One region of the Kocuria sp. KKT182 genome, then DNA from elsewhere that is predicted to be linked to it. Evidence: predicted binding sites of a transcription regulator. Region 1 holds the regulator's gene; the other holds the start of a gene.
The links. Region 1 encodes LexA, which represses DNA repair genes until DNA is damaged. Its sites were predicted from a motif close to TCGAACANNTGTTCGA; they were not measured.

Region 1 (6,806 bases):
CCTGCCGGCCGTCCGCCGCCCGCAGGGACACGAGGGCCATGTCGGCCTCCTTGTCGGCCACCAGACCGGCCTCGGTCACGGTCGAGGCCGAGACCTCGGCCACGACGGGCACGAACACCCGGGTCCCGGCCAGCGCGGCGACCACCGCGGACTCGTCCCCCCTCCCCGCGCGCAGGTCCTCGAGGGCCTGCAGCACGGCCGGGGCGGCGGCGCCGTCGTCGTCGGGGAAGCGGTGGGTGTGGCTGGTGCCCTCCCCCAGGTCGCGCCCGGCCCAGGCCTGGCCGCCGGTGTCCTCCGTGCCGCCCGCGCCCGCGAGCTGGGCGGCGATGTGCGCCGGCAGGGGCCGCTCGGTCACCGCGCTCCCGGCCGGCCCGCCACGTCGAGGGCCTCCTCGAGGGTGAAGCGGCCCGCGTAGAGGGCCTTGCCCACGATCGCGCCCTCGACGCCGGAGGGCACCAGGGTGCGCAGGGCGGCGAGGTCCTCGAGGGAGGAGATCCCCCCGGAGGCGACCACGGGCTTGTCGGTGCGGGTCGCGACCTCCTGCAGCAGCTCCAGGTTGGGGCCCTTGAGGGTGCCGTCCTTGGTGACGTCGGTGACCACGTAGCGGGCGCAGCCGTGCTCCTCGAGGCGGTCCAGGACCTCCCAGAGGTCCCCGCCCTCCTCGGTCCAGCCGCGGGCGGCGAGCACGGTGCCCCGCACGTCGAGGCCCACCGCGATGACGTCGCCGTGCTCGGCGATGACCTTCTGCGTCCACTCGGGGTTCTCGAGGGCCGCGGTGCCCAGGTTGATCCGCGCGGGGTCCAGGGACAGCGCCCGCTCCAGCGAGGCGTCGTCGCGGATGCCGCCGGACATCTCGACCTTCAGCTCCAGCTCGGCGGCCACGCGGCGGAGGACGTCGATGTTGTCGCCGCGGCCGAAGGCGGCGTCGAGGTCCACGAGATGGATCCACTCGGCGCCGGCCTCCTGCCACGCGAGGGCGGCCTCGAGCGGGTCGCCGTAGCCGGTCTCGGAGCCGGCCTCGCCCTGGACCAGGCGCACGGCCTGGCCGTCCGCGACGTCGACGGCGGGCAGCAGCTGGAGGCGGGGGGTCTCGCTCAGGGACATGGGTTCTCTTCTCTCGGTGCTCGGGTGCGGGTGTGCGGGCGTTCGGGGTGGGCCCGGGGCTCAGCGGCCCTGGAACCAGGCGTACCAGCCGTAGCCGACGAGGGCCGCCGCGACGGCGGCCAGGAGGACGACCGTCCACAGCGGCTTGCGCTGCTGGTGGAACGAGATGGCGCCGCCGGCGACGAACGCCCCGAGCACCATGACGACGACGGCCGCGCTCACGCGGCGCCGTCCTGGCTCTCCAGGGTCGGCCGGCCGGCCAGGGTGTCCCCGCCGAGGGGGTCGCCGGCCTTGAGGTGGTCGAGGCGTCCCGTGCGCGGCAGGGTGCCGAGCCAGTTGCGCAGCAGCTGGATGCCCGCCTCGGAGGACTTCTCGGGGTGGAACTGCGTGGCGCACAGGGCCCCGTTCTCCACAGCGGCGATGAAGCGCCCGCCGTGGTCGGACCAGGTGACCTGCGGCGGCCGCATCTTCTGGATGCTCTGCGGGAAGTCCCACTCCTGCACCCCGTAGGAGTGCACGAAGTAGAAGCGCTGGTCCTCGATGCCCCGGAACAGGACGCTGCCCTCGGGCGGGTCGACCGTGTTCCAGCCCATGTGCGGGACGACGTCGGCCTTCAGCCGTTCGACGACGCCGGGCCACTCGCCCATGCCCTCGGTCTCCTGGCCGTGCTCCACCCCGGAGTCGAAGAGGACCTGCAGGCCCACGCAGATGCCCAGCACGGGCCGTCCGCCGGCGAGGCGGCGGCCGATCAGGCGCAGCGCGTCCACGGAGCGCAGACCGTCCATGACGGCGGCGAACGCGCCGACGCCGGGGACCACGAGGCCGTCGGCGTCGAGCACCGCCTCGGGGTCGGCGCTGAGCACCACGTCCGCGCCGGCGGCCTCGAGGGCGCGCACGGCCGAGCGCACGTTGCCGGCGCCGTAGTCGAGGACCGTGACGGTGGGCCGGCCGGCGCCGTCGGTCGCGGTGGTGCCGTCCGTCGCGGTGGTGCCGTCGGTGCTCACAGGGCCCCCTTCGTGGACGGGATGCCGCGGACCCGGGGATCGGGCTCCACGGCCTGGCGCAGCGCGCGGGCCAGGGCCTTGAACTGGGCCTCGGCGATGTGGTGCGGGTCCCGGCCGGCCAGCAGCGTGACGTGCAGGCAGATCCCGGCGTGGTGGGCCAGGGACTCGAAGACGTGCTGGACCATGGAGCCGGTGAAGTGCCCGCCGATGAGATGGTACTGCTGGCCCTCCGGCTCGCCGGTGTGCACCGCGTAGGGCCGGCCGGAGATGTCGACCACGGCGTTGGCCAGGGCCTCGTCCAGCGGGACGGTGGCCTCGCCGAATCGGCGGATCCCGGCCTTCTCGCCCAGCGCCTGGCGCAGGGCGTCCCCGAGGACGATCGCGGTGTCCTCGACGGTGTGGTGGACGTCGATGTGGGTGTCCCCGGTCGCCCGGATCCGCATGTCGATCAGGGAGTGCTTCGACAGCGCGGTGAGCATGTGGTCGTAGAAGGGCACCGAGGTGTCGATGTCGTTCTCGCCGGTGCCGTCGAGGTCGATCTCGACGGACACCGTGGACTCGCTCGTGCGCCGCTCCAGGGCGGCGCGGCGGGGCGCACGGGTGCCGGTGGTGGTCTGGTCGCTCATTCGGTGGGAACTCCTCGCGGGCGCGGCACGGCCGTCGGTGGGCCGCGGGTGGTCCGGGCCGGGACGCACGGCGGCGCCCCGGGCCCGGTGGTGGTGGTCTGCCTCCATGCTATCCGGGTCGGGAGGACCCGGCCCCGGGGCCCCTCAGCCGGCGGAGACGATCCGCTCCATGCTGGTCAGGAACGCGGTGGTCTCCTCCTCGGTGCCGGCGGTGACGCGCAGGTGGCCGGGGATCCCGACGTCCCGCACGAGCACCCCGTCCTCGAGCAGCTCCCCCCACACGGCCCGGGAGTCCTCCATGCCGCCGAAGAACACGAAGTTGGAGTCCGACTCGGCCGGCTCCAGCCCGATCCGCTTGAGCTCGTCGACGATCCGGTCGCGCTGGACCTTGATGTCCTCCACGTTGGCCAGCAGCGACTCCGAGTGGCGCAGGGCCGCCAGGGCCGTGGCCTGGGTGACGGCGGAGAGGTGGTACGGCAGCCGGACCAGGCGCACGGCGTCGGCGACCTCCGGCGCCGCCGCGAAGTAGCCGAGGCGGGCGCCGGCGAGCGCGAACGCCTTGCTCATGGTGCGGGAGACGATCAGCCGGGGCCGGCCCTCGAGCAGCGTGAGCGCGGTGGGGGTGCCGCCGTGGGAGAACTCCGCGTACGCCTCGTCGACCACCACGACGGTGCGGAACTCCTCCCCCGCCTCGTACACGGCGGTGACCACGTCCGAGCCCAGCGCGGTGCCGGTCGGGTTGTTGGGCGAGCAGAGGAAGACCACGTCGGGGCGGTGCCGGCGCACCTGCTCGGCCGCGGACTCCGCGGACAGGCCGAAGTCCGCCGCCCGCTCCCCGGCGACGAAGCCGGTGTGCGTGCCGGAGGCCAGCAGCGGGTACATCGAGTAGGTGGGGACGAAGCTGAGCAGGGTGCGGCCCGGGCCGCCGAAGGCCTGCAGGATCTGCTGCAGGATCTCGTTGGACCCGTTGGCCGCCCACAGGTTCCCGGGCCCGAGCCCGTGGCCGAGGTACGCGGCGAGCTCCTCGCGCAGGGCGGTGAACTCGCGGTCCGGGTACCGGTTGAGGGTCCAGGCCGCCTCGGTGACCTCCCGGACGATCGCCGCGTGCACGTCCGCCGGGACCGGATGAGTGTTCTCGTTGGTGTTGAGCGCCACGGCGACGTCGAGCTGCGGGGCGCCGTACGGCGTCTTGCCGCGCAGGTCGTCGCGGAGCGGGAGGGCGTTGAGTCGGTCCAGGTTCTGCGTCACCCGGACAGTTTAGTGCTCCGCCCGGGGCGTACAGATCGGGGTGTACAGAGCGGGGCGTACAGAGCGGGGCGTGCTGATCGGGCGGGCGGCTCAGGCGGCCGGGACCTCGAGGAGCTGGCCGGCCACGAGCACGGAGCTGTCCAGGTCGTTGAGCTCCACGATCTCGTCCATGACCTCCCGCGGGTCCCGGTCCGGATCGGCCGCCACGGCGAGCTCCCACAGGCTCTGCCCGGGGAACACGGTGGTCTGCTCGGTCCCGGAGCCCGGGACGGGTGCGCTCGTGGCCGTGGCCGTCGAGGGGACGAGGAAGATCACGGCGAGCACCACCAGGGCGGCGGAGCCGGCCAGGACGGGCAGCCCCAGGAACACCAGGCGGCCGCGGCGGGTCAGGGTCAGCGGGGTGCGGGACGCGGAGCGGCCGGGACGGGCCCGCCGGAGCGCACGGCCGAGCCCCCGGGCGGATCCTGCGGACTCGCGGCGGCGGGCGACGACGGCGGTGAGGGTGGCACTGGCACTCATGACATGAACTCCTTGACGTTCCCGCACGGAGCGGGCGATCTCGAACACCGGTCCGGTCGACGACCCTCGCGGGCCTCCATTCGATCGAACATACTTTCGAATACCGATGACCCATGTCTAGCACGTGTCTGCGAATGCTGTCGACAGCGGGTCGTACATATGTTTGAACACACACGGCGTGTCGCCTAGGCTGAGGACAGGTCCGGGCCCCCGGCCGGCGCGCGCTGCGGATCCCCTGCGCCTGCCGACCGGGACCCATCGAACCACCCGGGTCCGACATCGGAACCGGGACCGCGCAGACCGGCTGCGGCACCTGCAGCCGGACGGGAAAGGACGACGCTCCCATGGCCCAGCCCCCCACCCCCGAGGAGCCCCGCGCCCGGGGCGCCCGCCCCGGGGCACGCTCGCGCAGCCGCGGGCTCACCGTGCGCCAGCGCACCATCCTCGAGGCCATCCAGCGCTCCATCGCCGAGCACGGCTATCCGCCGTCCATGCGGGAGATCGGGGACCTCGTGGGCCTGGCCTCGCTCTCCAGCGTCACCCACCAGCTCGCCCAGCTCGAGAAGCTGGGCTATCTGCGCCGCGACCCCAAGCGCCCGCGGGCCATGGAGGTGCTCACTCCCCTGCAGCTGCGCGGGACCGCCGGGGCGGAGTCCGCCGAGCCGTCGCAGGAGGCCCCGGCGGCACCGGCGAGCCGGACCGCTCGTCCCGCCGCCCAGAACGCCGTGGCCGAGCTGTCCACCTCGGCGGACGTGACGATGGTCCCCCTGGTGGGCCACATCGCCGCCGGCGGGCCGATCACGGCCGAGCAGTCCGTGGAGGACGTCCTCGCGCTGCCCCGCCAGCTGGTCGGGCACGGCGAGCTGTTCATGCTGCGCGTCAAGGGCGACTCGATGATCGACGCCGCGATCTGCGACGGCGACTGGGTGGTGGTGCGCCGGCAGAGCGCCGCCGACAACGGTGACATCGTGGCCGCCCTGCTCGACGACGAGGCCACGGTCAAGACCTTCCGCCAGCGGGACGGCCACACCTGGCTGCTGCCGCAGAACACGCGCTACGAGCCGATCCTCGGCGACCACGCCACCGTGATGGGCAAGGTCGTCTCGGTGCTGCGCAGCCTCTGAGCCGCCGCACGCCCCGGCACCCGGGCCCTCCGCCGCCGGTGGGGGGGCCCGTTGCCGTCCGGGCCGGCCGCCGTCCGGACACCTCCTGCTGTCCGCACCCCGTGCGGGCCCGGCGCGGTCCGGGGAGACCCCGGGCGTCCGCCGGACGTGCTCAGCCCACGGAGAGCCGCTGCAGGGCGCCGAGCACCACCTGGCGGTCCGTGGTGGTCCACAGCGGCGGCAGGGACCCGCGGAGGAAGCCGCCGTAGCGGGCGGTCGCGATCCGGGAGTCCAGGATCGCCACGACGCCCCGGTCCCCGCCCGCGCGGATGAGCCGCCCGGCCCCCTGGGAGAGCCGCACGGCCGCGTGCGTCGCGGACACGGACATGAACCCGTTGCCGCCGGCCCGTTCCGCGGCGCGGCTGCGGGCGCTCGCCAGCGGGTCGTCCGGGCGCGGGAAGGGGATCCGGTCGATCATCACGAGCCGGCACGAGGCCCCCGGGACGTCGACGCCCTGCCACAGGCTCATCGTGCCGAACAGGCTCGTGGCCGGGTCGTCGGTGAACTCCTGGACGAGTCCCGCGAGCGAGGACTCCCCCTGGCACAGGATCGGCAGGTCGGTGCGCCCGCGGAGCGCCTCGGCCGCCTCCTCCGCCGCCCGGCGGGAGGAGAAGAGCCCGAGGGCCCCGCCCCTGGAGGCCTCCAGCAGGGCCAGCATCTCGTCCAGCTGGGCCTCCGTGAGCCGGCGGCCGGGCTTCTCCAGGTGCTTGGCGAGGTAGAGGATGCCCTGCTTCGGGTAGTCGAACGGGCTGCCGACGTCCACGCCCTCCCAGCGCGGGGCGCCCTCGCCCCGCAGGCCGAGGGCGCCGGCGGCGGAGTCGAAGGACGAGCCGACGGACAGGGTGGCGGAGGTGAGGACCACGGTGCGCCCGTCGAAGAGCCCCTCCCGCAGGGTGCCGGCCACGCTGAGCGGGGCCACGTGCAGGGTCGCCGGGTCGGTGTCCTCCGCGGGCACGTAGCCGCGGCCCGGCTCCCAGCCGCCCTGGCGCGAGATCCACAGCACCTCGCGGTGCTCCTCGGCGGCGAGGATCCGCTCGGCCAGGTCGAGGACGTCGCTCACCCGGGAGCGGGCCATCTGCCGGCCGGCGTCCCCGTCCTTCTCCCCGGGACCTGCCTTGGACTCGGTCATCACGGTGCGGGCG
Region 2 (6,806 bases), on a different replicon from region 1:
CTACGCCGCCCAGTAGACCCCCCACTCCCCCACCGGACAGCACTCGACTTTCCGGGCGTTCCGCGACGGCAGGCCCAATGCTGGCCGGCCACCGCTGCGACATGGCCATGGAACGTCTCGGGCAGGGCTCGAGCACGGGGGCCGTCACGGCGGTTCCTCCGCACGGCGAGCAGCCGGTGACGAGTTACTCGCCCTGATCCGGCACGGGGCCATCGGCTGGACCACTTGGCCCCTTATGCAAAAACATCCCATTTACCCCATTCATTTAATGGAGTAAATGGGATGTTTGGATTCTCGGCTAGTACTTGGGAGGGCGGCCCCGGGTCACGGTGCCTGCACCGCCGAAGGGCCGTCCGTCATTGATCTCGTCGCGGTACTGGTGGATCCGGTCGGTGATGATGCCGGCGACGAAGTCGCTGAGGGTCTGCCCACGTTGGGCGACGTGGTTGTAGGCCGAGCGCAGTTCGGCGAGGTCGTCGATGTCCATCTGGACCTGGAGGCGACGGCGGGTGTCCGTGGCGTTCCCCTTCTTCTGCTCGGCCGCAGGCGCCGGCGCCGTCTCCTGTGGTGCGGCGGGTGCTGCGACCTCCGGCGCGGGGGCGGTGGTGTCGGTGATGGAGGGGGCGACGGCGTCTTGGCCGGTGAGGAAGGTGGATTTCCGGCGGCGTCCTGCGGTGCTCATGGTGGGGGTCGTTCCTTTCGTGCCGGGACGGCTCAGCGGCTGGTGATCTTGGCCAGGTGGCGGGTGTAGAGCTCGGCCATGGACTGGCCGCCCTTGATGTGGTCCAGGGCGTCGCCGGTCTCGATGGCGTCGCGGATCACCGCGCGTTTGGGGATGGGCGGGTCCAGCAGCTGCTCCCCCAGGGCTTCTTGGAGGGTCAGTCGCCATTCGCGCCCGGCCAGGGTCGTCGGCTCCCACTTGTTGAGTAGCACCCCGCGGATGGTGAGGTCGGGGTTGTAGTGCTGCTGCACGGAGCCGATGGTGTCGCGCATCAGGGCCACCCCATCGGCGGCGAACAGGCCGGCCTCGGTGACCAGCACGGCCCCGTGGGCGGCCACCAGGGCGTTGACGGTGAGCATGCCCAGGTTCGGCGGGCAGTCGATGATGACCAGGTCGTAGCGCTCCCCCACCCCCTGAAGGGCGCGCTGGAGGGTCCGGGCGCGTTCCTCGGTGCGGGGTGCCTGGGTGAGTTCTTGCTCGATGATCGCCAGGGCCCGCCCCACCGTGGGGGCCAGGTCCACGCCGGGCCAGATGGTCGACACGATGACGTCGGCCAGCGTGACAGGGTCCTCCCCCGGTGCCTGCTGGGGGTTGATGACATCGGCCAGGCTGACCTCGTCCAGGGGGAGCCGTTCGGGGGTTAGGGCGGTGGTGAGGTTGCCCTGCGGGTCCATGTCGATGGCGAGCACGCGCTTGTCCGCGCGCTGGGCGGCGCGGATGAGGTGGTAGGCCGTGGTGGTCTTGCCCACGCCACCCTTCTGCAGCACGGTGGCAAGGATGTCCATACGGTGCCTCCTTTGAGTGTTTGCCTCAGTTTAGTAAATGGAGTCGTTAAGTAAATGGAATGCAGAGGTGTGTTGACGGGTCTCAGGCGGTGATGGAGAAGTACACGCGGTAGAGGTCGTCGCGGGCGCGACAGGCGGTGGCGGTGACCTCCACCAGGTGCTCCCCGTGGAGGTGGCCGGCGTTGAGGCACGCCTCGGTGGCGGCATCCGCCAGATGCTGGGCCTTCCGCGCCAGCACCTCGAGGCGCTGGGCGTGGCGGGTGAGCCACTGGGTGTACTTCTCGTTGTCGGCAGCGGCCTGGGCGGCCGCGCGTAGCTTCTCGATCTCGGCCAGGACCTCCTGGGCGGCCCGTGTCGCTTCTTGGGCGGTCGCCCGGTGCTTGCTGGTTGCGTGTTCGGGCTGGACGGTCATGGCGTCCTCCTGGGGGGCGGATGGACTTCGCGGGGTCCGGACGTGAGGGGTGCCGTGGATCTGCGGGTGATCGGTCAGGTCAGCTCGGCGCGTTGTCGCACCAGGGCGTGAAGCTTGTCCGGGCGCAGGCCGTGCCAGTGGTCCTGGACTGTGCCGTCGCCGTCGCGGACGACAGTCACGGGCACTCCCTGGTAGCCCAGGTCGCGGAGGAAGTCGGCGGCCGCGGGCAGGGAGGCGACATTGATCAGGCCGAAGGGGATGTCCTTGCGGTCCATGGCCTGGCCGGCGGCCTGGCAGTCCACACACCCAGGGAGGGTGTAAAGGGTGATGGTGGTCATGATGCCCTCCTGGGCTCAATGGAAGAGCAGGTCCTTGACGTAGAGGTTGTGCCCGGCGACCGCACCGTCATCGTCATCGTCGAGGACGGCAACGACTCCGGCGGTGCCTGCACCGGGAACACCGTACGGGTAGAGCACTTGGGCGATGTCGAAGTACTGAGGCCATCCTCGCCAACCGGTCTGACTTCGGAACTTATACCATCGATTTACTCCATTATATGAATGGGGTAAATGGCGTGAATGGATGATTTTGAGGAAGAAGTTAGGGATAGTCGGGCGGACAAAAGCCCCCACCAACGAGCAGTCGGCAGGGGGCGTCAGCATCCGCGCGGACATCACGCGCAAGGATGGCCGTCTAAGAGTCCCTGCGAACGTGGAATAGCTCGAATCCCTCGGAGATGGACGCGAGCAGCTGCTCGCGGGCGGCAACATAATTCTCAGCCTCCGCTTCAACCTCCTGGGTCGCCGTGAATCGGATCCTGCCGACGATCTTCATGTTGGGCTCCTTCTTCGTGCAGCGACATGCCCACCCTGCTAAAGCTTCAGCGGGGTGGGCATGCGTCGAAGCCTGCGGATGCCGGCTCACCCCAGCCTGCTACTTCTCGTGAACCCCAGTGCCCAGAAAATGACTGAGCCGGTGGAGCTCAGAGGGCTGAGCGGACGCCCAAAGCTCCCATTCTCCCTGGACACCTCCACCCCCTCACACTCCCTAATTGGAGTATTAGCCTCCATTATTTCCAAACTATCCTTTTACCCCATAACTGTTGTACGCCACCTCGACCCCAAACAAGGTGCTGGTAGTGATCCCGGTCCAGTCCGGGCTCCCAGGTTCCCGCAGCTTCCCTTGGGCAATCATTTTGGAGGCCCGCCAGGGCCGAGGAAATGTGCGGCAGCCATCGTCCGCCACCCCAGTCCCAAGGAGGACTGTCGCCTTGATCGGCTGGGGGAGTAGGTCAGTCCTAATGCGGCCCAGCTAAGAAGCGCGTGTTCAGGAGACGGTGCGGAGCTCGTTCCAGTCGGTGGTGTAGCGCGGGGAGAGATCTGCTTGGCGATTGGCCCAGGGGGCGGGGGAGTGGGCGCCGAGCCTTCCCAGGGCGAGGGTGCCGGTGCCAAAGCGTCGGTTGACCGCGTCGATGAGCTCCCCGATCGGGGCGGGCTGCTCGAGCACCCCGGGCAGAACCGGCACGGCGCCCTCGGGAGCGAGGTCCGCGCAGAGGATCCCGGCGCGCATGTAGGACATCCCGTGCATGAGCTTGGGCACCAGGGCCGCCCGGGCTGCGGCCACCAGGGGTCCGGGCTCGTTGGTGGGCACGGCCAGGCGCACGTGGGCGGAGACATTGTGGGTGGGTCCGGGCCGGTGGGGTGAGGTGGTGGCGAAGACGGTGAGGCGTCCGGCGACCTCGCCTTCCTTCCGGAGCCGACGGGAGGCGCGTTGGGAGAACTCGGCCACCGCCGCCCCGACGATCTCCGGATCCCAAATCGGGTCCGGAAACGACCGGGAGACCAAGATCTGTTGCTTGGTCGCGACCTCGTCTTCGACGGGGATGGCGGGGAAGCCGTTGAGCTCGAGCACCGTGCGCATCTGCACCACGGAGAACTGGTGCCGGATGGCCACCGGGTCGGCATCGCGCAGGTCGGCGACGGTCTCGATCCCCATCGCCTCCAGTCGTTTCGCCAGCCGCCCGGCGATCCCCCAGACCTCTGTGACCGGCAACGCCTCCATGAGCCGGTCCCAGTATCCCTCCGGGGCCTGGTCCCAGTGCACCACCCCACCGGTGGCCGGCAGCTTCTTCGCGGCCTCGGTGGCGATCTTCGCCCGCGTCTTCGAGCTGGCGATCCCAATGCTCACCGGCAGCCCGACATTGCGGGCCACGGTGGCTTTGAGCCGGCGTGCCCACCGCACCTGATCGGCCGGGGTGCCCTCCGGGGGCAGGAGGAAGCACTCATCGATGGAGTACACCTCCTGACCCAGCGCGTGGCGGGCCAGCAGCAGCATCACCCGCTCGGACAGATCCGCATACAGCTGGTAGTTGGAGGACCGCTTTTCCAGTCCCCACCGACTCGCGTCGGCGCGCAGCTGGAACCAGGGGTCACCCATCTTGATCCCCAGGGCTTTGGCCTCAGCGCTGCGGGCAACGACACACCCGTCGTTGTTGGAGAGCACCACCAGCGGCTTGCCGGCCAGCGAGGGTTCGAAGAGGGCCTCGCAGGAGGCGTAGAAGTTGTTCACGTCGACCAGGGCGATCACCGCGGGCCACCGTCCTAGTGCAGCTTCCGCTGGTTGACGTGGCGGATGCCGTAGACCACGACACCCCAGATCTGCAGGGTCGACAGGGACGGGACCTCCACGTCGGGGTAGGCCGGGTTCTCCGGGTGCAGCACGACCTTCTCGGGGTGGACGTGGAGGGTTTTGATGGTGAAGTCCCCGTCGAGGACGGCGATCACGACATCGCCGTGCCTGGGGGTCAGGGAGCGGTCCACGAGGACTTCGTCGCCGGAGTAGATCCCGATGCCTTCCATGGAGTCTCCGGTGACGCGGAAGAGGTAGGTGGAGGTCACGTCTCTGATCAGGACCTCGTTGAGGTCGATCCGGCCGTCGTCGAAGCTGTCCTGGGCAGGGGAGGGGAAGCCAGCCGGGACTCGGACCAGGACCGCAGAGACCAGCACGGGGCGGTCAATGGTGAGCGGTACTGGGTGTCTCATGCCGTCAGAATAGAACACATATTCTAAACCTCAGCCCATAAACACAATAGAACCGTACAAATATACGGTTTGGCTAGTGCCGATGCTGCGGATTCTCCCCCGCTGACCGGACACGCCAAGGGGCCCGACTACGGAGCCGAGGCGGCGCCGGCGGCTTGGTTCTGGCCGGCGGCGATCTGGGCGGCCCAGCGTTGCCGGAACGGCCGGCGGGGGCCAGGCACGGGGGAGGACGCTGGGGAGGCCGCGGAGGCAGCCGTGCGGGCGGCGTAGCGTTCGGCGGCTGCCCGTGCTGCCGCGCGGCGCTGGGCGGCCTCGGCGGCGACACGCTGGTCGCGGGAGCGTAGGGGGGTGCCGTCGGGGTGGGTCCAGGCGCGCATGCGGGCGGCCAGCCAGGCGGCGGGGTTGTCGATGCCCTCCACGGTGAGGAAGCCGTAGCGGGTGCCCTGAGGGGTCCAGTCCAGGGCGGTGAGCACGTCGGCGATGGTCCATCTGGCCTCGAAGAACGGCTTGCACACGCTGGTGACGTGGGCGGTGGTGAGCTGGCGCAGCACGATGGCCTCGTGCTGGAGCTCCAGGGCGGCCGCCCGCTGAGTCTCCTTCTGCGCCCGACGGGTCACCCGCTTCGTCAAAGGCTCCGTCGTCGCATGACGGGGCCACAGCGGGGCTGTACGACGTTTCAGGGCGGTGACCACCTCGCGCCGCTGCGCGGCGCGCTTTCGGGTGGGTCGCGGCGCAGCCGCGTCCTTTGGGGAAACCTCTTCGCGCGCGTGCGGGGAAAGATTCTCCCACTTCGTGGGGACCGGGGTGTCAGTTAGTTCCACAGGCTCGACTGCCGGCTGGACGGTGCTGTGGATGAGCGCGTAGACGGGGGCCTCGCCCCGGGTGCGACCGGTGGCGGCCGGGGTGCGCCCCGCGCTGCGGCCGGTGGCCACCACGGCCAGCAGCCCGCACTCGCGCAAGTGGCGGATCACCCGCGCCACGGTGGAGCGGGAGCGGTCGATCTTCGCAGCGACCCAGTCCCAGGTCGTGCGCCAGGTGCGCGAGGCGGGGTCCTGCTGGTGGCAGATGATCTCGACCACGGCCAGCAGGTTCGCTCGGGCATCGGCACGCAGCTGGTCGAGGCTGGGGTGCTCCAGCACCGCCCGGCGCCAGGCGGCGACGTGCTTGGCGAGCTGGCAACCCTTGGGCACCGCCCGCAGCACGACGGCCTTGGAACGCTCGTGCTCCACCCGCACCCGCCGGCGACGTGAGGGGAACTCCCCAGCGGCCTCGAGGGCAACGTCAGGGGCGGAATGTGACCGAAAATCGGCGTGACTGAGTGAAGAGGGGTCCATTTGCGGACGCGCCTCAGGTACACTAGGGGACACAACAGTCCCCTGGTATTGGGTTCATGAGGTTCCTGATTCAGTTCTGTTGAACCAGCTGTCACGAGTTTGGCGACCTGGGACAGCTGATTGACTTCGACGGCCCGCCTTGCCCGGCGGGCCGTCAGTCGTTTAAGCGGTGTTGCTGAGGGGGAGTTCTGTCTCCTGTGGGTTGTCGAGCTTGTTGGTCCTTCCCGAGTCACGCTCGATGAGCGCGCCGATGTACTCAGCCATGGAGAGCCCCACGTGAGAAGCGTTCTCTGCTGCCAACCGGTGTTGATCCAGGGTCAGGCGCATGCTGAACGGCACTTTGCGCCCGATCATCTTCGGTGGCTTGTACTCGGTCATAGCGCCAGTCTGCCACGGTAAATGCACATTTGCCCACAGCAAAGCGGCGTGTTTCCCAGCTGAAGTACATTTGCACAAGGCGCTCTACAAGGAAGCGTGAACATGTTCATGGTAGAACATGACCGGTAGGCTCTT

Region 2: a site for LexA is predicted at 4,970-4,985, ahead of ACZ2G1_RS19510 (LexA family protein). Genes of this name have one in related genera too.

Annotation. Positions count from the first base shown of each region.
Region 1 is NZ_CM145757.1:158,182-164,987, reverse strand. It holds gene ACZ2G1_RS00720 (SseB family protein) at 1-355, opposite strand, end outside; gene priA (bifunctional 1-(5-phosphoribosyl)-5-((5-phosphoribosylamino)methylideneamino)imidazole-4-carboxamide isomerase/phosphoribosylanthranilate isomerase PriA) at 352-1,104, opposite strand; gene ACZ2G1_RS00710 (hypothetical protein) at 1,165-1,326, opposite strand; gene hisH (imidazole glycerol phosphate synthase subunit HisH) at 1,323-2,108, opposite strand; gene hisB (imidazoleglycerol-phosphate dehydratase HisB) at 2,105-2,734, opposite strand; gene ACZ2G1_RS00695 (histidinol-phosphate transaminase) at 2,879-3,982, opposite strand; gene ACZ2G1_RS00690 (LysM peptidoglycan-binding domain-containing protein) at 4,073-4,501, opposite strand; gene lexA (transcriptional repressor LexA) at 4,846-5,625, shown strand; gene ACZ2G1_RS00680 (ATP-dependent DNA helicase) at 5,777-6,806, opposite strand, start outside.
Region 2 is NZ_JBVMVZ010000003.1:96,477-103,282, forward strand. It holds gene ACZ2G1_RS19470 (histone-like nucleoid-structuring protein Lsr2) at 1-16, shown strand, start outside; gene ACZ2G1_RS19475 (hypothetical protein) at 299-682, opposite strand; gene ACZ2G1_RS19480 (ParA family protein) at 715-1,506, opposite strand; gene ACZ2G1_RS19485 (hypothetical protein) at 1,589-1,918, opposite strand; gene ACZ2G1_RS19490 (glutaredoxin domain-containing protein) at 1,993-2,256, opposite strand; gene ACZ2G1_RS19495 (hypothetical protein) at 2,275-2,478, shown strand; gene ACZ2G1_RS19500 (hypothetical protein) at 2,612-2,752, opposite strand; gene ACZ2G1_RS19505 (Y-family DNA polymerase) at 3,245-4,504, opposite strand; gene ACZ2G1_RS19510 (LexA family protein) at 4,519-4,959, opposite strand; gene ACZ2G1_RS19515 (hypothetical protein) at 5,088-6,188, opposite strand; gene ACZ2G1_RS19520 (hypothetical protein) at 6,456-6,671, opposite strand.